Regions from separate parts of the Tistrella mobilis genome, predicted to be linked through region 2. Evidence: riboswitches for the same ligand, from Rfam matches in the RefSeq annotation. Region 2 holds a riboswitch; each other region holds the start of a gene.
The links. A riboswitch is a leader RNA that binds a small molecule or an ion and turns the genes downstream of it on or off. The one in region 2 is predicted to bind S-adenosylmethionine.

Region 1: it holds a riboswitch for S-adenosylmethionine, as region 2 does, so the genes downstream of both, P7L68_RS13070 (MetQ/NlpA family ABC transporter substrate-binding protein) here and metZ (O-succinylhomoserine sulfhydrylase) in region 2, are expected to answer to the same signal.
Region 3: it holds a riboswitch for S-adenosylmethionine, as region 2 does, so the genes downstream of both, metA (homoserine O-succinyltransferase) here and metZ (O-succinylhomoserine sulfhydrylase) in region 2, are expected to answer to the same signal.

Annotation. Positions count from the first base shown of each region.
Region 1 is NZ_CP121017.1:1,587,166-1,594,262, forward strand. It holds gene P7L68_RS13045 (protein phosphatase CheZ) at 3-554, shown strand; gene P7L68_RS13050 (class I tRNA ligase family protein) at 657-1,769, opposite strand; tRNA gene P7L68_RS13055 (tRNA-Asp) at 2,043-2,119, opposite strand; gene P7L68_RS13060 (hypothetical protein) at 2,147-2,338, opposite strand; gene P7L68_RS13065 (hypothetical protein) at 2,337-2,891, shown strand; gene P7L68_RS13070 (MetQ/NlpA family ABC transporter substrate-binding protein) at 2,975-3,754, opposite strand; SAM riboswitch at 3,900-3,977, opposite strand; gene P7L68_RS13075 (O-acetylhomoserine aminocarboxypropyltransferase/cysteine synthase family protein) at 4,147-5,445, opposite strand; gene P7L68_RS13080 (LeuA family protein) at 5,697-6,911, opposite strand.
Region 2 is NZ_CP121017.1:4,674,789-4,681,885, reverse strand. It holds gene P7L68_RS26715 (ABC transporter permease) at 1-1,348, shown strand, start outside; gene P7L68_RS26710 (ATP-binding cassette domain-containing protein) at 1,345-1,995, shown strand; SAM riboswitch at 2,065-2,144, shown strand; gene metZ (O-succinylhomoserine sulfhydrylase) at 2,201-3,481, shown strand; gene apaG (Co2+/Mg2+ efflux protein ApaG) at 3,642-4,049, shown strand; gene folE (GTP cyclohydrolase I FolE) at 4,414-5,049, shown strand; gene P7L68_RS26690 (TrkH family potassium uptake protein) at 5,285-6,736, shown strand; gene argE (acetylornithine deacetylase) at 6,882-7,097, shown strand, end outside.
Region 3 is NZ_CP121017.1:3,851,616-3,858,712, reverse strand. It holds gene P7L68_RS22970 (Lrp/AsnC ligand binding domain-containing protein) at 1-187, opposite strand, end outside; gene putA (bifunctional proline dehydrogenase/L-glutamate gamma-semialdehyde dehydrogenase PutA) at 369-3,551, shown strand; SAM-I-IV-variant riboswitch at 3,630-3,750, shown strand; gene metA (homoserine O-succinyltransferase) at 3,791-4,732, shown strand; gene P7L68_RS22955 (TetR/AcrR family transcriptional regulator) at 4,739-5,323, opposite strand; gene P7L68_RS22950 (peroxiredoxin) at 5,566-6,150, opposite strand; gene P7L68_RS22945 (LysE family translocator) at 6,147-6,806, opposite strand; gene P7L68_RS22940 (FkbM family methyltransferase) at 6,803-7,097, opposite strand, start outside.

The DNA of each region.
Region 1 (7,097 bases), 1.8 Mb from region 2:
GGATGGCGATGGACGAGACCGAGCCTGCAGACGATGATATCGACTGGGGCGATGTCGGCATGGAAATGCCGCAGGCCGCGCCCATCGATCGGATCAGGCGTGCGGTCGCGGTGCTGAGGCATCCGGCCGCGAGCGAAGACCCGCTGGCATCCGCCACCCAGGCGCTGGAAGGGGTGGTCGAAGGCACCGAGGCCGCGACCGAGGCGATCCTGTCGCAGATCGAAGCGATCGAAACCGCGCTGGATGCGGTGAGTGCCGAGCTGTCGCCTGACAGCCAGGCCCGTGCGGCGCTGGACAATGCCGGCATGGCGATCACCGCACTCTACGAGGCTTGCGGCTTCCAGGATCTGACCGGTCAGCGCATCGCCAAGGTGCGCAAGGTGCTTCAGCAGGTCGATGCCCATCTGGAAGAGCTGCTGGAAATCGTGGGCCATGATCAGGTGGCGGCCCTGCCGCCGCCGGCCGAGCGCGAGGGCGATGCCCGGCTGCTCAATGGCCCGGTCGACGACGCCAGCCGGGTGTCGCAGAGCGATATCGACAGCCTGTTCGACTGACGCAACAGCTTGTTCGGCTGACGCAGGGACACTTTGGGTATGCGAACGGCGGCGCTGCGAAGCGGCCGCCGTTTTTCGTGTCAGGCTGGTGTGTCCGCCCGGTCAGGCGGCGACCGATCCGCTTTCCAGGGCAACCAGATCCGCCTCGTCGACCGTTTCGAACCCGGGGGCCGCGCCGCGTACGAAACGGGCGCTGCAGGACGGAATCTCGCCGCCGACCCGGGCCCAGGCCTCGCCCCAGCCGGTGCCGAGGCCCAGGAAGCCTGCGACCGCATCGGCGGTGGCGGGCATCACCGGGCGCGCAAACAGCTGGAACAGGCCGGCGAGCCGCGGGATCCGCTCCGGCGTGCCGTAGAGCCGCGCCTGCTTCATCTGCCCGTTCAGCCCCAGAACCACGCCGGCCAGTGCCGCCAGAGAGAAGCTGCGGCCATCGAGTGCCGCATGCAGCCGGGCGCGGAAATCGGCGATCAGATCGTCTTCGGCGCGATCCTGGGGCAGGGCGGTGCCGGCCACCGGGTCCAGATTGGCAATGGCGCCGAGCGAGGTGCCGAGGTCGCGGACAAGGAACAGATTATGGGTGCGGGCCAGATCGGCCAGCGACAGTTCGCGGGCATCGTGGGGTTCCGACATCAGCGCCAGATAGAAGCGCAGCGCCTCGGCCGGCACCCGGTCGAGCAGATCGTTCAGGAAGATCGCCCGGCCGGTGGAGGGATCGAAACTGCGCCCGGACAGATCGGTCAGCGCCGGCGGCGCCACGATCCTGGTATCGGTGATCGGCCCCAGATCCTGGATCTCGGCCACCGCCTCGATCAGGCTGCGGGCGGTGAGGGCGTCGCGGCCGGCAAAGACCGTCAGGCGCACCGGCATCGGCTTGTCGCCCAGCTGGCGACCCTGCTGGCGGCGCAGCGGCAGCACCCCCGGCCCGTCGCCCTGGAAGGTGAGCACGCCGTCGATCCTGATGCCGGCGCGGCGCAGCGTGGCGGCCGCGCGGCCGCCCTCTTCGATGCCGTCCCGCGGGCTGCCATCCTGTCCGCTGCGCGGCCGCGGCGCATCACCCGCCGCCACCAGCACCCGGGCCGACCGCCCCAGCAGCCGCTGGCCGCGGGCATAGACATCGGCCGCCAGCCAGATCGAGGCGAAGCCGGCCGCATCGATATCCCGATCGCCGGGCGGTGCGGCGCACAGAATCAGTTCATCGGTCAGCACCGTGGTCATTGCCCCGGCTCTCCCCTTGTGCCCTGTCGCGGTTGATGCCCTCTCGCGCGGTCGATGCCCGCGATCCGTCAAGGTTAGGAGGGGGTGCGACAGCCGTCAACATCAAGGGTTGTTTAATTGAAAACCAATGCGCGTCAAGAGATTCATGCCTCAGACAAACCGGCACTGGTCGCAAGTCTTCCACGCGGCCGTACCGGGCCGCTGCAAATGCCGCAAAAGGAAAACGCCCGGCTCATCCAGAGATGAACCGGGCGTTTTCAAAACCCGAGCGAGTGGCGGGAGTGACGGGACTTGAACCCGCGGCCTCCGGCGTGACAGGCCGGCGCTCTAACCAACTGAGCTACACCCCCGTAGCCTCTCGCGTGCCCCACCGTGTCTCAGTGGGTGCGCGGTTTATAGCCAGTCGGCGTGCGCTTGAAAAGCCCTTTTTTTCGACCTTGTGACGATTGCGCGTCGCTGCCACATGTTGAACCAAGAGGGCCGGTATCGGCGCCGGTCCGAGCACCAAAGTCGAGGACGCCACATATGCCCTTCCAAACCGAGGTCCGCCCGCCGAGTTCGACGATCATGCTCACCGCGCTCCGGATGCTGACCATGCAGCCGGCCGACAAGCACGTGGTGGGGCAGCGTCTGCTGCAGGATCTGGCGCGCATCGCCCCCAAGGCAGCGGAGCTTTGCGATCCGGCGGCGCGGGCCGAATTCGATCGCCGGGTGGTGATCGATCTCCGGCGCCTGCTGGTCGCGGGATTGATCCGACGGGTGGGCGACGGCCTGCTCGGCATCACCGATCGCGGCCGCGAGGCCTTGAAGGAGAATCCGGAAGGCCTCGATGATACCGTCCTCATGCGCTACCCGGAATTTCGCGCCCATCTGGCCCGCCGCAGCGGCATGGTGATCGATCCGGCCGCCGGGCTCGACGGGGCGATCGAGCCGCCGACCGAGAGTGGCGAGGCGCCGACGCGCAGGATGCCGGTGGTTCGCGAGTTGCAGGAAGGTTTCATTGCCTTCCTGGACGGTCAGACCGTCTCCGACAACCCCTATGAAACCGATACCCAGGGCTTCATCACCTGGGAGGAGGGCTATTGGGAGGCGGCGGGCATCGCCCGCAACGAGATGGCCTGAGCCTGACCGCCCCAGCCCAACATGCAAACGGGCCGGCCGGGGATATCCCCGGCCGGCCCGTTCTTCAAGATCTGCGGGACGGATCACCAGGCGACGACGAGCGCGCCCTTGTAGTGGTCGTTGATCCAGTCCTTGATCTTCTGATCGTGATAGGCCTCGACCAGGGTCTTGGCCCAGGCGGCGTCGGCATCGACCTTGCGGACCGCGATCACATTGGCATAGGGCGATTCCGCCGCTTCCCGCGCGATCGGATCCTTCACCGGGTCGAGCCCGGCCTCGACGGCATAGTTGGTGTTGACGGCAGAGGCCGCGGTGTCGTCGAGCGAGCGCGGCAGCTGGGCGGCATCGAGTTCGATGATGCGCAGGTTCTTCGGGTTCTCTGCGATGTCGAGCGGCGTGGCCTTGAGGCCCGCGCCCTCGCGCAGCTTCAGAACGCCCTGGGCCTGCAGCAGCAGCAGTGCACGACCGCCATTGGTCGGATCGTTCGGAATGCCGACCGAATCGCCATCCTTCAGATCGGCCAGGCTCTTGATCTTCTTCGAATAGATGCCGAGCGGGAAGACCACCGTCTTGGCGATCGACACCAGATCATAGCCGCGATCGGCATTCTGGTTGTCGAGATAGGGCTGGTGCTGGAACGAGTTCGCCTGGATGTCGCCCGCGGCGAGCGCCTGGTTCGGCACCACATAATCGCTGAACTCGATGATCTCGATATCGAGGCCCCGGGCAGCGGCGATCGGCTTCACCTTCTCCAGGATCTGGGCATGGGGGCCGGGGGTCACGCCGATCTTGATCTCTTCGGCCTGGGCTGCGCCTGCGGCGAGGAGGCCGAGGATGGCGGCCGCGCCGCCCAACGTCTTCAGAATCCGCATCTGGACTGGTGTCCCTGCATCTTGTCGGTCGGATCGGGCCACGGGGGCGGCTGCAACCCTGATCCCGTCCGGCCGTCTCACCCTTGCGGGAGACCTGCCGGACCAAACACGAAAAAACCCGCGTGACAGCGTCGCGCGGGTTTCCGACCCCTCCGCTTTAGCTGCATTTGTAACGCGCCCGCAAGCTGTGGCTCAAATCGGCGCGACGGCGTTACCCTAAAACACCGTGAAGCTCGCGTCAATTGCCATTCCACAACACGGCAGCCATGTGAAAAGTGCAGACAGCCTGGTCGGTCGCGGGACGACGGGGTGGGGTGCGAAAGAACGACGGGCGCATGGTGGCAACCATGCGCCCGTCGCCGGCATTGACCCGGAGCAGATGATCAGGCCGCCGTCGCCACCGCCAGAGCCTGTTCGATGTCGGCGATGATGTCGTCGACATGCTCGATGCCGATCGAGAGGCGGACATAACCCGGGGTGACGCCCGAGGCCTTCTGTTCCTCTTCCGACAGCTGGCTGTGGGTGGTGGTGGCGGGGTGGATCGCCAGGCTGCGGGCGTCGCCGATATTGGCGACATGGTAGAGCAGCTTCAGCGCCTCGATGAAGGCGCGGCCGGCTTCGGCACCGCCCTTGATCTCGAAGCCGATCAGCGCGCCATAGCCGCCCTTCAGATACTTGTCGGCACGGGCGCGCGCCTCACCCTCGGCCAGGCTCGGATGGGTGACGGTCAGCACCGCCGGATGCTCGGACAGGAACTTGGCGACCAGGGTCGCGTTCTTGTTGTGCTCGCGCATGCGCAGCGGCAGCGTCTCCAGGCCCTGGATGGTCTGGAAGGCGTTGAAGGGCGAAGCGGCGCAGCCCAGGTCGCGCAGCAGGGTGACGCGGGCCTTGATGATATAGGCGATGGGGCCGAGCGGCTTCACCGCCTGGGTCCAGACCGCGCCGTGATAGCTGGCATCGGGGGTGTTCAGCAGCGGCTGACGCTCGGGGAAGGCCTCCCAGTCGAAAGTGCCGCCGTCGATGATGATGCCGCCGATCGAGGTGCCGTGGCCGCCGATATATTTGGTGGTGGAATAGACCACCACGGCCGCACCATGCTCCAGCGGCCGGGCGATGATCGGGGCGGCGGTGTTGTCGATGATCAGCGGGATGCCGAAGGACTTGCCGATCTCGGCAACCTCGGCGATCGGGAACACCCGGAGCTTCGGGTTGGGCAGGGTCTCGCCGTAATAGGCGCGGGTGCGGTCGTCGGTGGCGCGGCGGAAATTCTCGGGGTCCGACGGATCGACGAAGCGGACCTCGATGCCCTGCTGGCGCAGCGTGTTGGCAAACAGATTCCAGGTGCCGCCGTAAAGATCGGTCGACGAGACGACATTGTCGCCCGCCTGGGCGAGATTCTGGATCGCCAGCGCCGAGGCCGCCTGACCCGAGGAGACGGCGAGCGCCGCCACACCGCCCTCAAGGGCGGCCAGGCGCTGCTCCAGCACGTCGGTGGTCGGGTTCATGATCCGGGTATAGATGTTGCCCAGTTCCGACAGTGCGAACAGGTTGGCAGCCTTCGCGGTGCTCTCGAACTGATACGAGGTCGTCTGGTAGATCGGCACCGCCACCGCGCCGGTGGTGGGGTCCGCACGATAGCCCGCATGCAGAACGGCCGTCTCGGGGTGACGGTACTGGGTCATCTGGTCTCGCTCCCTGGATGGTGCCGGGCCCGGATCATGTCTTGAGGGGGATATCGCCGGCCCGTTGCCGCACTGTATATAAACGATGCGCATTGTGGAACCGGCTTCAAACACAAAAAAATCTTGTCAATTCGGCGGAAAAAAGCTCCCGACGATGATGATCGCCGGGAGCAGAAGGGGCCGGGAGGCCCTGCGGGACAGAGAACCGGGCGGAAAGCGAGCCGGCCCTGCGCGGGCAGGCGAATACGGGATCAGCCGGGAAGCCCGGTCCCGCTGTCGGCGACCTCGCGATACAGCGCCACCAGCGCACCATGATCATTGAAGCGATCGGGCGTCGGATCGGCCGCGAGCCGGTCGCAGACCGCATCGATCTTGTCGATGTCGATCACCACCCCGGCCTCGGCCAGACGGCGGGTGATGGCATTGCGCGGCGTGCCGCCGACCATCACCGCATTGGGGCGGGCCGCCGTCACCGGCCGCACGGGCCAGGCCTCGGCGGTGCGTGTCCAGCCGAGATGGGTGGGGGCGGTGACGGTACGGGCCTCGGCGCCCAGCAGCGGCTTCGTCGGCATCAGCGGCAGGTGGATCATCTTGCGCAGGGCATGGGCGGCCTCGATCACCGGCTCCAGCGCCACATCGGTCGCAAGCCCCATGCGCGGGCCGTTGAGGCGCAGCTGGGCGATCGCCTCTTCGAGCGCGGTATTGCCGGCCCGCTCGCCGATGCCGCAGAGCGTCGCCTGGAAGCTGTCGGCGCCTGCCTCCAGCGCCGCCAGCGTGTTGGCGAGTGCCAGCCCCATATCGTCGTGGCAATGGGCCGAGAGGATGACATCCGGCCCGACCCAGGACCGCATGGCGCGGACCAGGGCGGCGAATTCATGCGGCAGCGCGCAGCCGACCGTATCGGGGATCGCAACCGTTCGGGCCCCCGCCTCGACCGAGGCCTTGAGCAGGCGTTCCAGGTAGGGCAGGGAGCCGCGGGTGGCATCTTCCGGGGCGACGGCGATGTCGTCGAAACCCAGAGAGGCCGCATGGCGCACGCTGCGCACCGCTTCCTCGATGGCCTCTTCGGCGGTGATCCGGCGCTTGTGCTCCAGATGGATTTCCGAGCCGACCAGCAGGATCTCGATCTGGGCATTGCCGCTGGAGCCCAGCCCATCGGCAATGACGTCGATATCGCGTTCGGCCGCGCGACAGAAGGCGCAGATCTTGCTGGCCCGGGGCCCCCGGGCCATTTCGCGGAAGGCTTCGAAATCCTCGCCCGACGAGGCCGGAAAACCGCCTTCGACCAGATCGAGACCCAGCGCATCCAGCCGGCGGAACATCGACACTTTCTGCTCGGCCGACATCACATTGCCCGGCGCCTGTTCGCCATCGCGCAGTGTGGTGTCGAAGACCATCACCCGTCGCGGCTGGGGGGCGGTGGCGGGCTGGCGGATGTGAACGATGCCGTTCTCGGTGATGTCCATGGCTTGCCCCGTCGCTGGCTGCTGCCGATGATGCCGAACCCTTTGATCGTGGCGTGGTCCTGCATGTACAACCACTGGTACATATACCTGATGGTTTTGTCGATCCAAAACTTGCTCTCGTCTGACGCGATGATGCGGGGCCCGGATTGGCAGGCGGGGATCGGGGCGTTATCACTGCATGTCGCC
Region 2 (7,097 bases):
CGGGCTCGCCTTCCTGATCGCGCCCACCGGGCTGCTGTTCCGCCTGGCGGGCGGATGGATCTATACCGCGGCCGACGGGCGGGCGCTGCCGCCCGATCTGCCGCTGCCCGGTGACAGTTGGGGGCTGTCGCTGATCGCCGGGCTGGTGGTGAAAGAGATGCCCTTCCTGCTGGCGCTGACCATCGCGGCGCAGCAACGGGTGGGCGCGCGCGCCGCACTCGATCGCGCCCGCAGTCTGGGCTGGCCGGCCGCCAGCGCCTGGTGGCGGGTGGTGGCGCCGCAGATCTGGCCGCTGCTGCGCCTGCCGGTCGCGGCGGTGGCAGTCTATGGGCTGGGCACGGTCGACATGGCGCTGGTGCTGGGTCCCAGCCTGCCACCGGTGCTGGCGGTGCGCAGCCTGTCGCTGCTGTTCGATCCCGATCCGGCCCGCGCGGCGGCCGGTGCCGCGGCCGCCCTGCTTCAGCTGGTCCTGGCGGTTGCGCTGATCCTGTCCGGGCTGGCCGCAGAACGGCTGGTGCGGCGTGGCGGGGCGGATCGGCTGACCGTCCGCCCCCGCCGGCCACTGGCGCCCTTTGCCTCCCGCCTTGCCGCCGGGCTGGGGCTGCTGGTGCTGGCGATGGCGGTGCTGGCCGTGGTGACGCTGGTCTTCTGGGCCGGGGCCGCGGTCTGGCGCTTTCCCGATCCGCTGCCCGCCGGCTGGTCGATGGCGCGCCTGACGGGCATGGCGGCCGATCTGGCGCCTGCGGCCCGGGCGAGTGCACTTTACGCCCTGCTGCCCGTGCTGATTGCGGTGCCGCTCGCCCTGCTGCTGCTGGAAAGCCAGGCCCGTTCCCCGGCCCGTGCCGTCGGCGAAGGGCCGATCTATCTGCCGCTGCTGCTGCCGCCAGCCGCCTTTCTGGCGGGCTTGCAGGGCCCGGTATTGCGCCTTGGCCTGGACGGTACAGGACTTGCGCTGGTCTGGTGCCACCTGGCGACCGTGTTCCCCTATGTCTTCCTGGCGCTTCGGGAAAGCTATCGGCGCACCGATCAGCGGCCGCGCCGGCTGGCGCGCAGCCTGGGCCGCAGTGGCTTCGGCGCCTGGACGGCGGTGATGCTGCCGCTGACCGTACGGCCGCTGGCGGTTGCGGCGGCGATCGGTTTTTCGGCCGGGGTGGCGCAGTATCTGCCCGCGGTGATGATCGGTGGCGGCCGGATCCCGCTGCTGGCGACGGAGGCGGTGGCGACGGCAGCCGGGCTGGACCGCCGGGCGGCGGCGGCCGCGGCCCTGCTGCTGGCGATGCTGCCGGCCGCTGGCTTTCTGCTGGCGAGCCTGATCCCCGACCCGGCCGGCCGAAGGCGGTGCCGATGAGCCTGGAGCTGGAAGAGGTGGCGGTGGCCATTGGCGGGCACCGGCTGATCGGGCCGCTGAATCTGGGCGTGCCGCCCGGGGTGATCGCGGCGGTGCTGGGGCCGTCGGGGATCGGAAAGTCGACCCTGCTGGCGGTGATCGCCGGCATCGCCGACCCGGTGGTGACCATGCGCGGCCGTATCCGGCTGAATGGCCGGCCGATCGACGACCTGCCGCCCGAGCGGCGCCGGGTGGGGTTGATGATGCAGGACGACCTGCTGTTCCCGCATCTGACGGTGGCCGCCAATATCGGTTTCGGCCTGCCCGCCGGGCTCGATCGGACGACGCGGCGGGACCGGATCGCCGCGGCACTGGCCGAGGCCGGGCTGGACGGGCTGGGCGGGCGGCATCCGGCGACCCTGTCGGGCGGGCAGCGGGCGCGCGTGGCGCTGATGCGCATGCTGGCGGCTGAACCGCAGGTGGTTCTGATGGACGAACCCTTTGCCCGGCTGGACCGGCCGCTGGCCGCACGCCTGAGGGCGCTGGTCTTCGACCGCCTGCGGAGGCGTGGCGTGCCGGCGCTGATCGTGACCCATGATCCCGACGAGGCCGCCGAGGCGGGCGGGCCGATCCTGCATCTCCATCCGCCGGATGGGGAATTCTCCTGACATGATCGGCACTTGACCCCCCGTGGCGGGCGGGCGTATCGTGCCTGTCGCGTCGCCGGGGCAGGGCCTGGCGACGATCGTGGGGATTTGGGCCGGCCGGCTTGCGGACCACGTTAATCACGCCGCTAAAAGGTCGGGGGCCGCGCACCGAACCCTTCACGCGCAGACCCGGCCAGAGGCCGGGTTTTTTTATGGGCCGAAGACCATGCGGGATACCGAAGACCGGACGGATGTCGACGCCGACTGTGGCGACGGATTGTGGAAGGCCACTGCTGCAGCGGCCGGAACGGAAGCCGCGGCAGAGCGCGGGCTTGCGACACGCGGGCTTGCGACACTGGCGGTACGTGCCGGGCTGGACCGCAGCCCCCATGGCGAAACCGCCGAGGCGCTGTTCCTGAATTCGGGCTATGTCTATGACGACGCCGCCCGCGCCGAGGCGCGGTTCCGCGGCGAGGAGCCGGGCTTCGTCTACAGCCGCTACGGCAACCCGACGGTGCGCACCTTCGAGACCCGCCTGGCGGCGCTGGAGGGCGCCGAAGCCTGCCGGGCAACCGCCTCGGGCATGTCGGCGGTCTGGAATGCGCTGATCTGTCAGCTCCGTGCCGGCGACCACATCGTGGCGGCCGAGGCGCTGTTCGGATCCTGCCAGTACATCCTGGCCGAACTGCTGCCGCGCTTCGGCATCACCACCAGCTTCGTGCGCGGCGCCGATCTCGACGCCTGGGCGGCGGCCGTGCGCCCCGAGACGAAGCTGTTCTTCCTGGAGACGCCGTCCAACCCGCAGCTGGAACTGATCGATCTGGCAGCGGTGGCCGAAATCGCCCATGCCCATGGCGCGAAGCTGGTGGTCGACAACGTCTTTGCAACCCCGATCCTGCAGAAGCCGATGGCGCTGGGCGCCGATGTGGTGGTCTATTCCGCAACGAAGCATATCGACGGCCAGGGCCGGGTGCTGGGCGGGGCGATCCTGGCCAGCGAGGCGTTCTGCGACGGGGCATTGCGCGACTTCCTGCGTCATACCGGCCCGACCCTCAGCGCCTTCAATGCCTGGGTGCTGCTGAAGGGGCTGGAGACGCTGCCGCTCAGGGTGCGGGAACAGACCCGCAGCGCCACCACCCTCGCCCGCCGTTTCGAAGGCCATCCCGCCCTCACCCGGCTGGTTTATCCGGGGCTTGCCTCCCATCCCGGCCATGATCTGGCCCGTAAGCAGATGTCGGGCGGCGGCACGCTGCTGGCATTCGATTTCAAGGGCGGCAAGGAGGCGGCGTTCCGCTTCCTGAACCGGCTGGAGATTGCCGACATCTCCAACAATCTGGGCGATGCCAAGACGCTGGCGACCCATCCCGCCACGACCACCCATCAGCGGCTGCCGGCCGAGGTGCGGGCGGCGGTCGGCATCGGCGACGGCCTGGTCCGGGTGTCGGTCGGGCTTGAGGATGTCGAGGATCTGGCGGCCGATCTGGCGGCGGCACTGGACGCCGCCTGAGGTTCCGACGCCCCGGAAACCGGTGTCCGGACATGCCGTCCCGACACCGGTCGGGCATCACCGCTTGCGCTCTGCCCTGGAAATCGGTTGCATGGGTCGCGATATTCCCTGTCCGGGCCTCTTCCGGGCCCGTCGATCCACGTTGCAGCAGGTAGGACCCATGGCGGCGGACCACGAATACAGCGCGACCACCCGCTCGATCATGGTGGCGGTGCGCCCGTTCTACGTCGACGACCAGTCCTCGCCCGAGGACGGGCAGTTCGTCTTCGCCTATCGCATCCGGATCGAGAACCACGGCGAGGAGACGGTGCAGCTGCGCGCCCGCCACTGGCGGATCATCGACGGGCTGGGCCGGCTGCAGGAGGTTCGCGGTGCGGGTGTGGTCGGCGAACAGCCGGTGCTGGCACCGGGCGAGAGCTTCGAATACACCAGCGGCGCGCCGCTCACCACGCCCTCGGGCATCATGGGCGGCAGCTATCAGATGGAGAGCGCCGGCGGTGAGACCTTCGAGGTCCAGATCCCGACCTTCTCGCTCGACAGCCCGCACGCTGCCCATACCATCAACTGATCCTCACAACTGATCCCGGTCGTACGGCATGGCCTGCGCTTGCAGGTGCTAACGCTGCGACCTATAGTCAGAGTTATGTCGAGCGCATGATCAGCAATCAATAGTTGATATGTGCCTCAGATCGTGGGCAGGATGATCCGCCGTATCGCGGTTCACCGGTCCACACCATCGCGGCTCCGTCGCGATACGCTCTCCACCCCGGTGATCCATCGGTTGCGGGCTTGCGTAAACGAAACGGAATCCGCACACGGCCGGAAGCCCGATGCGCCGTCCCCCGCCGTTCGCGTGGGCCCGCTGCGCAGCTGTCGGCCGCACCCTGGGAGTTGCACGTCAGATGACACGTGAAAACGTCGTGGCCGTGAAAATGGGAGGCCCGGCAGAGCTCGGCGCACCCGATGCCGCCAAGGCCGATGCCTCCGGAGGCCGCCCCAGCCGCGCCGAGGCGGAAGCCGCCGTGCGGACCCTGATCCGCTGGGCGGGCGATGACCCGGACCGGGAAGGCCTGCTGTCCACGCCCGACCGTGTGGTGCGGTCCTACGAGGAATTCTTCGCGGGCTACAGCCAGGATCCGGTCGAGATCCTGCAAAGGACCTTCGAAGAGACCGACGGCTACGACGAGGTCGTGGCCCTGCGCGGCATCCGGATCGAGAGCTATTGCGAGCATCATATGGTGCCGATCATCGGTGTCGCCCATGTGGCCTATCTGCCGCGCAGCCGCGTGGTGGGCATTTCCAAGCTCGCCCGCGTGGTCGAGGCCTTCTCGAAGCGCCTGCAGATCCAGGAGAAGCTGACCTCGCAGGTCGCCAATGCGATCGAGGAAGTGCTGCAGCCCAAGGGTGTGGCCGTGGTGATCGAGGCTGAGCACCAGTGCATGAGCACCCGCGGCGTTCACAAGCCGGGGGTGAGCATGGTGACCAGCCGCATGCTGGGCGAGTTCCGCCACAACCCGACGCTGCGCCGCGAATTCCTGACCCTGATCGGCAATCCGGCCGGGTTTTGACCACAGGTCGCGGGCATTACCCCGCGCCCGGGTGTCGAGACACCCCTGCCTGTTCACGGATGGGCAGGGGTGTCGTCTTTCATGGGGCCTTCCCTGACCGCGGCGTCACCTCGGACGTGGACAGCCGCGACGCTTTCCCCGATCATCGCGGGCGGCGCCGCATGCCCGATCGGGGGTGCGGCTTGGGTTCCGTGCGCCTGATCAGGGGCGCCGCACTGCTCGGGGGTCCGCGGCCGTGATCGACGTCAAGCCGGTGCTGTTCATCATCGGCGTGCTGCTGGCACTGCTGGGCGCCACCATGCTGGTGCCGGCAGCCTTCGATGCAGTGGTGGCCAGTCCCGACTGGTCGGTCTTCGTGGTGTCGTCGCTGGTGACCATCTTCGCCGGCGTCAGCCTGGTGCTGACCACACGCACCGCGCATCCCACCTCGCTCAGCCTGCGCCACGCCTTCCTGACCACCACCCTTTCATGGCTGTCGGTGGCGGCCTTCGCGGCGCTGCCGCTGCTGTTCGCGTCGCCCCATATCACCTATGCCGGCGCGTTCTTCGAGGCGATGTCGGGCCTGACCACCACCGGATCCACGGTGTTGACCGGGCTGGACACCGCGCCTCCCGGGGTACTGATCTGGCGTGGCATGCTGCACTGGCTGGGCGGCATCGGCATCATCGTCACCTCGGTCGCGATCATGCCCATGCTCCGCATCGGCGGCATGCAGCTGTTCCGGACCGAAAGCTCGGACAATTCCGAAAAGATCGTGCCGCGGGCCGCCCAGCTGGCGGCGGCTTTCGGCCGGGTCTATGTGGTGATGACGCTGGCCTGCATGGCGCTGCTCTGGGCCGCCGGCATGAACGGCTTCGAGGCGCTGGTCCACGCCATGTCGACGGTATCGACCGGCGGTTTTTCCACCTCCGATGCCTCGATCGGCCATTTCGACAGCCCGCTGATCGAGATGATCATCGTGGTGTTCATGATCGGCGGTGCCCTGCCCTTCGTGCTCTATATCCGCGTGCTCGGCCAGGATCGCGATGCGCTCTGGAAGGATGCGCAGGTGAGGGCGTTCTTCCTCGCCATCCTGGTCTGGACGGTGACGCTCAGCCTCTGGCTGGTGCTGCATGAACACATGGCGCCGCTGCAGGCGCTGCGCGTGTCGCTGTTCAACGTCGTTTCGGTCATCACCACGACCGGTTTTGCCACGGCCGATTACAATCTCTGGGGCACTTTCCCCTTCGCCGTGTTCTTCTGGCTGATCCTGGTCGGCGGCTGCACGGGCTCTACCGCCGGCGGCATCAAGGTCTTCCGCTTCGTGATCCTGGTGACCGCCGCCCGCCGCCACCTTCGCCAGCTGGTCCACCCGAATGCGGTGATCGTGCCCACCTACAACCGCAGGCCGGTGCCCGAAGCCATTCTGCTGTCGGTGTTGAGCTTCACCACCGTCTTCTTCGCGGTCTTCGTGGTGCTGTCGATCGTGGTGGCGCTGCTGGGGGTGGACTTCATCACCGCCGCCACCGCGGTTTCCCAGGCGCTGGCCAATGTCGGCCCCGGGCTCGGGCCGATCATCGGCCCGGTCGGCAATTATGCCACCATGACCGACCCGGTGCTGACGGTGCTGGCCTTCGCCATGCTGCTCGGCCGCCTGGAGCTGTTTACCGTGCTGGTCCTGTTCACCCGCGCCTACTGGCGGGGGTGACTGCGTTGCGCCGAAGCCCGGACCTGTTTACGGTTTGAGAAACCGGAGTGGTCTTCGCAGCTGCACATGTCGCCGTGATGGCCGCTCTCTCCGTCTGCCAGCTTCCTTCTCTGTCAGCCCTCCTCCCTGAAGGTCGCCGTCTGCCATGGACGCCTCGATTGACCTCGCCGGCCGGATCGGCCCGGCGGCCGACCCGGCGGTACCGGATGCCGAAGCCGCGGCGCTGATCGCCGCCCTGCCGACCGCTGCCGCCCGGCGCGATGCGCTGCTGGCGCGGCTGATCGCCTTCGACACCACCAGTCGCTACAGCAACCTGCCGCTGATCGCCTTCGTCGAGAGCTGGCTGGATCTCTATGGAGTA
Region 3 (7,097 bases), 820 kb from region 2:
GTTCGGCGCGATAGCCGCGGATATAGCCCTCGCGCTCCAGCCGCCGGACCCGTTCAAGACAGGGTGTGGGGGACAGATGCACCCGGCGCGACAGCTCGACATTGGTCAGCCGGCCGTCGCCCTGGAGTTCGGCCAGGATGCGCCGGTCGATGCGGTCGAGCGGGCGTGGTGTGGCATCATCGGTCATCGGCGTATCTCATGCTGTCAATTCGGGGTTCAGGCAGAGAATATAACGCCGGAACCGCCAGAACAGCCGCACATTCGGCCTGGTCACCGGTAATCTCCGGAGATTGCGCCCCGCCTGCCCGGTCTCTTCCGGTCCGGCCCCGGCGCTCAACCGCGTGCCGCCCCTCCGGAGACGACACAACATGATCCGCGATACCGACGCCCGCCCCTTCGCTCTCACCACCGATGCCGGCCGCCGCCGGATCGCGGAGCTGAACCTCGCCCCCGAGGCCGAGATCACCGCGCAGCTGATCGAGGATGCCCGCCTGCCCGAACCCATGGCTGCGACGATCCGCAGCCGTGCCGAGGCGCTGGTCGCCAAGGTCCGCGCGGGGGACGAGCCGGCGCGCGGCGTCGAGGCCTTTCTCAAGGAATACGGGCTCGGCACCCGCGAAGGTGTGGTGCTGATGTGCCTGGCCGAAAGCCTGCTGCGCGTGCCCGATGCCGCGACCGCCGACCGGCTGATCCGCGACAAGCTGGGCGAGGCCGACTGGGATGCGCATCTGGGCCGGGCCGACAGCCTGTTCGTGAATGCATCAACCTGGGGGTTGATGCTGACCGGCCGGGTGATCCGGCTGGCGCCCGAGGATGTGGCCGGCGGTGCCTCTTCGGCCATCGGCCGGCTGGTGTCGCGCTCCGGCGCGCCGGTGATCCGCCAGGCCCTGCATGCCGCGATGCGCATGATGGGCAAGCAGTTCGTCCAGGGACGCAACATTCAGGAAGCGCTGGATCGCGCCCGCGCCGGCTGGGCGAAGGGCTGGCGCCATTCTTTCGACATGCTGGGCGAGGCCGCCCGCACCGAGGCCGATGCCAGCCGCTATCACGAGGCCTATCTGACGGCGATCCGCGCGGTCGGCAAGGCGGCCCCGCGGGAGTTGGACGAGATCACCCGCCCCAGCGTGTCGGTGAAGCTGTCGGCGCTGCATCCGCGCTACGAGGCGGCCAAGGACGGCCGCATGCTGCGGGCGCTGGGCGGCCGGCTGGCCGAGCTGGCCCGCGAGGCGAAAGCGGTGGGCATCGGGCTGACCATCGATGCCGAAGAGGCCGACCGGCTCGACATCTCGCTCGACCTTCTGGAGGCTGCCGCGGCCGATCCGGCGCTTGCCGGCTGGAACGGGCTGGGGCTGGCGGTTCAGGCCTATCAGAAGCGCGCCCATGCGGTGATCGACCATGTGGTGGACCTGGCCGGGCGCACCGGCCGCATCATCCCCACCCGTCTGGTCAAGGGCGCCTATTGGGACACCGAGATCAAGCGGGCGCAGGAACGCGGCCTCAGTTCCTTCCCCGTCTTCACCCGCAAGGAGGCGACCGACGTTTCCTATCTGGCCTGCGCCCGCCGGATGCTGGCGGCGCGCGACCGGCTCTATCCGATGTTTGCCACCCATAACGCCCATACGGTGGCGGCAATCGACGTGATGGCCGGCAATGATCGCCGCTTTGAATATCAGCGGCTTCATGGCATGGGCGAGCCGCTCTACGAGGCGGCGCTGGGCGATGCGCCGTCGAAGGGCGGTGTCAGCTGCCGGATCTATGCGCCGGTCGGCGCACATGAAGACCTTCTGCCCTATCTGGTCCGGCGGCTGCTGGAGAATGGCGCCAACACCTCTTTCGTACATCGCCTGGCCGATGAGAGCGTGGCGATCGGCGATCTGGTCGCCGATCCGGTGACGAAGCTGGCCGGCCGGGTCTCGCGGCCCAACCCGTCGATCCCGCTGCCGGGCGCGATCTATGCCCCCGAGCGGCCGAACAGCCAGGGGCTGGATCTGACCGATCCGCTGGTGGTGATGGAGCTGGACGCTGCCGTCGCCACTGCCGCAGCCACGCCCGCCGAGGCATCGGCGATCGTGGACGGCCGCGAGCGCGGCGGTCGCTTTGCAGAGATCCGCAACCCCGCCGACCGCGCGGTGGTGGTGGGCCGTGTGGCCGAGGCCGATGATGCCGCGGTCGAGGCGGCGATCATCGCCGCCTCGACCGCCTGGGGACGCTGGGATGCACTGGGTGGGCCCGCCCGCGCCACCGTGCTGGAGGCGATCGCCGATCGCTACTGGGCCGACCGCCATCGTGCCTTCGCGATCCTGATCCGCGAGGCCGGCAAGACCTGGCCGGATGCCCTGGCCGAGATCCGCGAGGCGATCGATTTCCTGCGCTACTACGCCGCCCGGGCGCGCGCCGATTTCGCCGGTCCCGTCACCCTGCCCGGGCCGGTGGGCGAGAGCAACGAGATCCGGCTTTCGGGGCGCGGCGTCTTTGCCTGCATCTCGCCCTGGAACTTCCCCCTCGCGATCTTCACGGGCCAGGTCTCTGCGGCGCTGGCTGCCGGCAATGCGGTGCTGGCCAAGCCCGCCGAGCAGACGCCGCTGATCGCCGCCTGGGCCGTGCGCCACATGCTGGCGGCGGGCGTGCCGGCGGGGGCGATCGCCCTGCTGCCCGGCGATGGCGCGCGGGTGGGCGCGAAGCTGGTCGCCGACGACCGGATCGCCGGCATTGCCTTTACCGGCTCGACCGAGACCGCGAAGCTGATCAACCGCGGCCTTGCGGGCCGCGAGGGGCCGATCGTGCCGCTGATCGCCGAGACCGGCGGGCTCAACGCCATGATCGTCGACAGTTCGGCGCTGCCCGAACAGGTGGTGGCCGATGTGCTGACCTCGGCCTTCGGCTCTGCCGGCCAGCGCTGTTCGGCGCTGCGCCTGCTGTGTGTGCAGAAGGATGTCGCCGACCGGATCGAGACCATGCTGGCCGGCGCCATGGCGGTAATGGAGGTGGGCGACCCGATGCGGCTTGCGACCGATGTCGGGCCGGTGATCGATGCCGAGGCGCTGGACGGGCTGAAGGCCCATCTGGCGGCGCTGAAGGCGGCCGGCCAGACCAAGATCGCCGAGGCACCGCTGCCGGCCAGGGCCGAAGCCGGGACCTTCCTCGCCCCGACCGCCTGGCGGATCGACGGCCCCGACCGGCTGACCCGCGAGGTCTTCGGGCCGGTGCTCCATGTCTGGCGTTACGAGGCGCGGGATCTTGAGGCCGTGGTGCAGCGGATCAATGCCTATGGTTATGGCCTGACCATGGGCGTGCACAGCCGCATCGACCGGACGGTGCGCCGCGTGGCGGAGCTCGCCCGGGTGGGCAATCTCTACGTCAACCGCAGCATGATCGGCGCTGTCGTCGGCACCCAGCCCTTCGGCGGCGAGGGGCTGTCGGGCACCGGCCCCAAGGCCGGGGGCCCGCGCTATCTGCATCGGTTTGCCGTCGAGCGTGTGCTGTCGGTCAACACCGCCGCGGCCGGCGGCGATACCCGGCTGATGACCACCATCGCCGATGGCGGCGACTGAACGGTCAAACCCTGCCACCCGCTCCGCAGGGACGCGCATGGCGGCCATTGCGGAGCGGGGGCGATGGCCTTATGATCCGCGCCACATCAAGAGTTGGGGCGACGCCCAACGCCAACCTGCCGCATCCGGGCAAGGTGGCACTCCCGGTGATCCGTGTGATCGGGAAGATGTGGCCGAGCCGGCAATTCAACGGATCACGCCACCGCGTCCGCCCCGAAATGCCGAGTGGGGACGCGCCGATGCCGATCAAAATTCCTGACGATTTGCCTGCCCGCCGCACACTGGAAGCGGAAGGGGTTATGGTGATGGGTGAGACCGATGCGGTCCGCCAGGATATCCGTCCGCTGCGCATCGGCCTGCTCAACCTCATGCCCAACAAGATCCGGACCGAGACCCAGTTTGCCCGGCTGCTCGGCTCCACGCCGCTGCAGCTGGAGCTGACCCTGGTCAAGATTACCGATCACGTGTCGCGCCACACCGCAACCGACCATATGTCGGCCTTCTACCGGCCCTGGGCCGAAGTTGCGACCGAGCGTTTCGACGGGTTCGTGATCACCGGCGCGCCGGTCGAACGGCTGCGCTTCGAAGACGTCACCTACTGGGACGAGCTGCGCCGGATCCTCGACTGGACCCAGACCAATGTCCATCGCAACCTGACCATCTGCTGGGGTGCGCAGGCGGCGGTGCATCATTTCCACGGCATGGCCAAATATGATCTGCCGGCCAAGGCCTTCGGGCTCTATACCCATCGGGTGCTGGCACCGGCCTCGCCCTGGCTGCGCGGTTTTCCGGATCTCTTCACCACGCCCGTCTCGCGCTGGACCGAGGTGCGCCGCGAGGACGTGCCGGCCGCAAGCGGCATGACCGTGCTGGCCGAAAGCGAGCAGACCGGCCTCTGCCTGCTCGACGATCCGGCGCACCGGGCGCTGCACATGTTCAACCATCTGGAATACGACACGGTCTCGCTGGCCGAGGAATATCACCGGGACGTCGCGGCCGAGGTTCCGGTCGCCCTGCCGGTCGGTTACTTCCCCGGCGACGACCCCAGCCGTCTGCCCGACAATCTCTGGCGCGGCCATGCCCATCTGCTGGTCGGCAACTGGATCAACGAGATCTACCAGACCACGCCCTTCGACCTGGACCGGGTCGGGATCGAGGATCACGTGCCGTCCGGCCGCTGAAGACCGTCAGCTCCCGGGAAGCCTGGTGATTTCCTCGCGGACCGCGGTCAGGATCTCGTCCGACAGGGCGCGATCGCTGGCCTCGGTCGCGCGGGCGAGGGCAAGGCCGCCGACCAGGGCCGACATCACCAGAATGGCGCGGCTGCGGTCGCCTTCACCGCCGGCAAGCGCCGGGAAGCGTGCCGCCAGCGTGTCGATGAACCGATCGACACCTTGGGCATAGCTCGCCTGTACGCCGGCCTCCTGCCGGGGAACATCGGTTGCCAGAGCGGCGATCGGGCAGCCGACATCGCGGCGCGTGCGATGCACCTCGGACAGATAGTTCCCGGCATAGCGGCCAAGATCCTGCCCTGCCTGGTCGCGCCCGGTTTCCAGCCGCTCGATCGTATCGTCGAAGACCTTGCCGCAGGCTTCGGCGGCAAGCGCGTCCTTCGAGGCGAAATGGCCATAGAAGCCGCCATGGGTGAGCCCGGCGGCCTTCATGATCTCGGCCACGCCGACACCGTCGAAGCCGCGTTCGCGGAACAACCGGCCGGCAGCCTTGACGATGGCCGCCCGGTTGGCGGCCGCCTGTTCCCTGGTTACCTTCACCGTTCAGAACCTCTTTTGCGATGCCGGCGGCGGCACATGCAGCGATCTGTCCCTGACGATGGACATGATCTTCATCATCAAAAAAACATGACGATCATCATCATAAATCGGACGAGGTTGGGCGGCAATGCGGCGAGTGGTGGCAGCAGGGGCGCCGGGCGTGCGTGCCGCCTTCCGGGCTGGCCGGGCCTCGTCTCTGGCCTGCCCACCGCCTCTGCTGCCGCCGGTATACGGCGGAGGGGTCAGCGCCGGCGCATCCAGTCCAGCACGTCACCCGCATTCCGGTCTGGCGGGAAGACCGGATAGAACACCCGGCGCACCTGCCCGTCCCGGGTGATCAGGGTCAGCCGGCGGATCAGTCTCCGCCCCTCGACCTCCATCACCGGCAGGTTCAGGGCCCGGGTCAGCTGCAGATCGGCATCCGACAGCAGCGGGAAGGGCAGGTGCAGCCGCTCTGCCGCTTCGCGTTGCCAGGCCGTGTCCTGGGTGGAGATGCCGAAGATGGCCGAGACGCCGGCTTCCGCCAGCTCTGCGGCATGGTCCCGGAAGGCGCAGGACTGGGGCGTGCAGCCGCGTGCGCCGGGGATCATGTCCCAGCCTTCGGGCAGGGGCTGATCCGGCCGGCCGGTCATCGGATAGAAATAGAGCACCGTCCAGCCGGAGAGATCCGCCAGACGGACGGTGCCACCCGCCGTCGAGGGCAGGGACAGGTCCGGCAGACGGGCATCGGCCAGATGGCCGGCGCCGCCGTCATCGGCAGGCGCCGGGATGCTGCTCCAGTCGACATGGGTCAAAGAGGGCTGGTTGGCGGGGGAGGGGGCGGTCACAGGGCGCTCCATGCAAGTGTGGTGGCAAAGCCGATCAGCGCGCCGCCGAAGACGAAATCGACCCAGCCATTGGAGGCATCGACCGCCCGGGCGATCACGCCCGATCGGGCGAGGATCGCAAAACACGACCAGAACAGGGCCGATTGCAGAATCAGCTGGCCGCCGAAGACCGCAAGGGCTGCACGCGGCAGGTCGGGGGTGGCGACCTGAGAGAAGATGCTGACATAGAAGATCGCGATCTTGGGGTTCAGCAGGTTGACCAGATAGCCGTCGCGAAACAGCGCGGCCGGCGAGCGGCGCTGCGGCGGGGCCGAGGCCGGGGCCGTGGCATGCCCTGCCGCGCGCCGGTGCCGCATCTTGGCCACCGCAACCATCAGATTGCGGATGCCGAGCCAGACCAGATAGGCGGCACCGCCAAGGGCCAGGGCCAGGCCGAGGGCCGGCGAGGCGGCGATCACCGCCGCCACACCCGCCATCATCAGCGCGACATTGGTGGCCGTGGCCCCGACGATACCCGAGACCAGCGGCGCCATCGGCCCCATGCGGGGTTCGGCGCCATGGCGCAGCACGATCAGCGCGGTCGGCCCCGGAGAGAGCATGGCGGCGAGATGCACCACCGCCAGCAGCATCACCGACCCCAACAGCTGTGCGGTCAAGGCTGGAAGATCCCGGGGCGGCCGGCCACGATCAGCCGCTCGCGGTCGATCTGGGCCTGCGTCCAGAGAGCCGGATCCACGAAGCGCCGCCGGGTTTCTCCCTTCAAGGGCACCAGCAGGCTGGTGTCGGTGTCCCGGAAATCCCGGATCTCGAACACCTCCAGGCCGGCGCCTTCCAGCCGTCCCAGCATGCCTTCATAATCGTGGTCGCCGACCAGAAGATGATGGGCATGCACCTCGATCAGCACGGCGTGCAGGTCGATTCCGGGAAGGGTCCCGGCCAGACAGGAC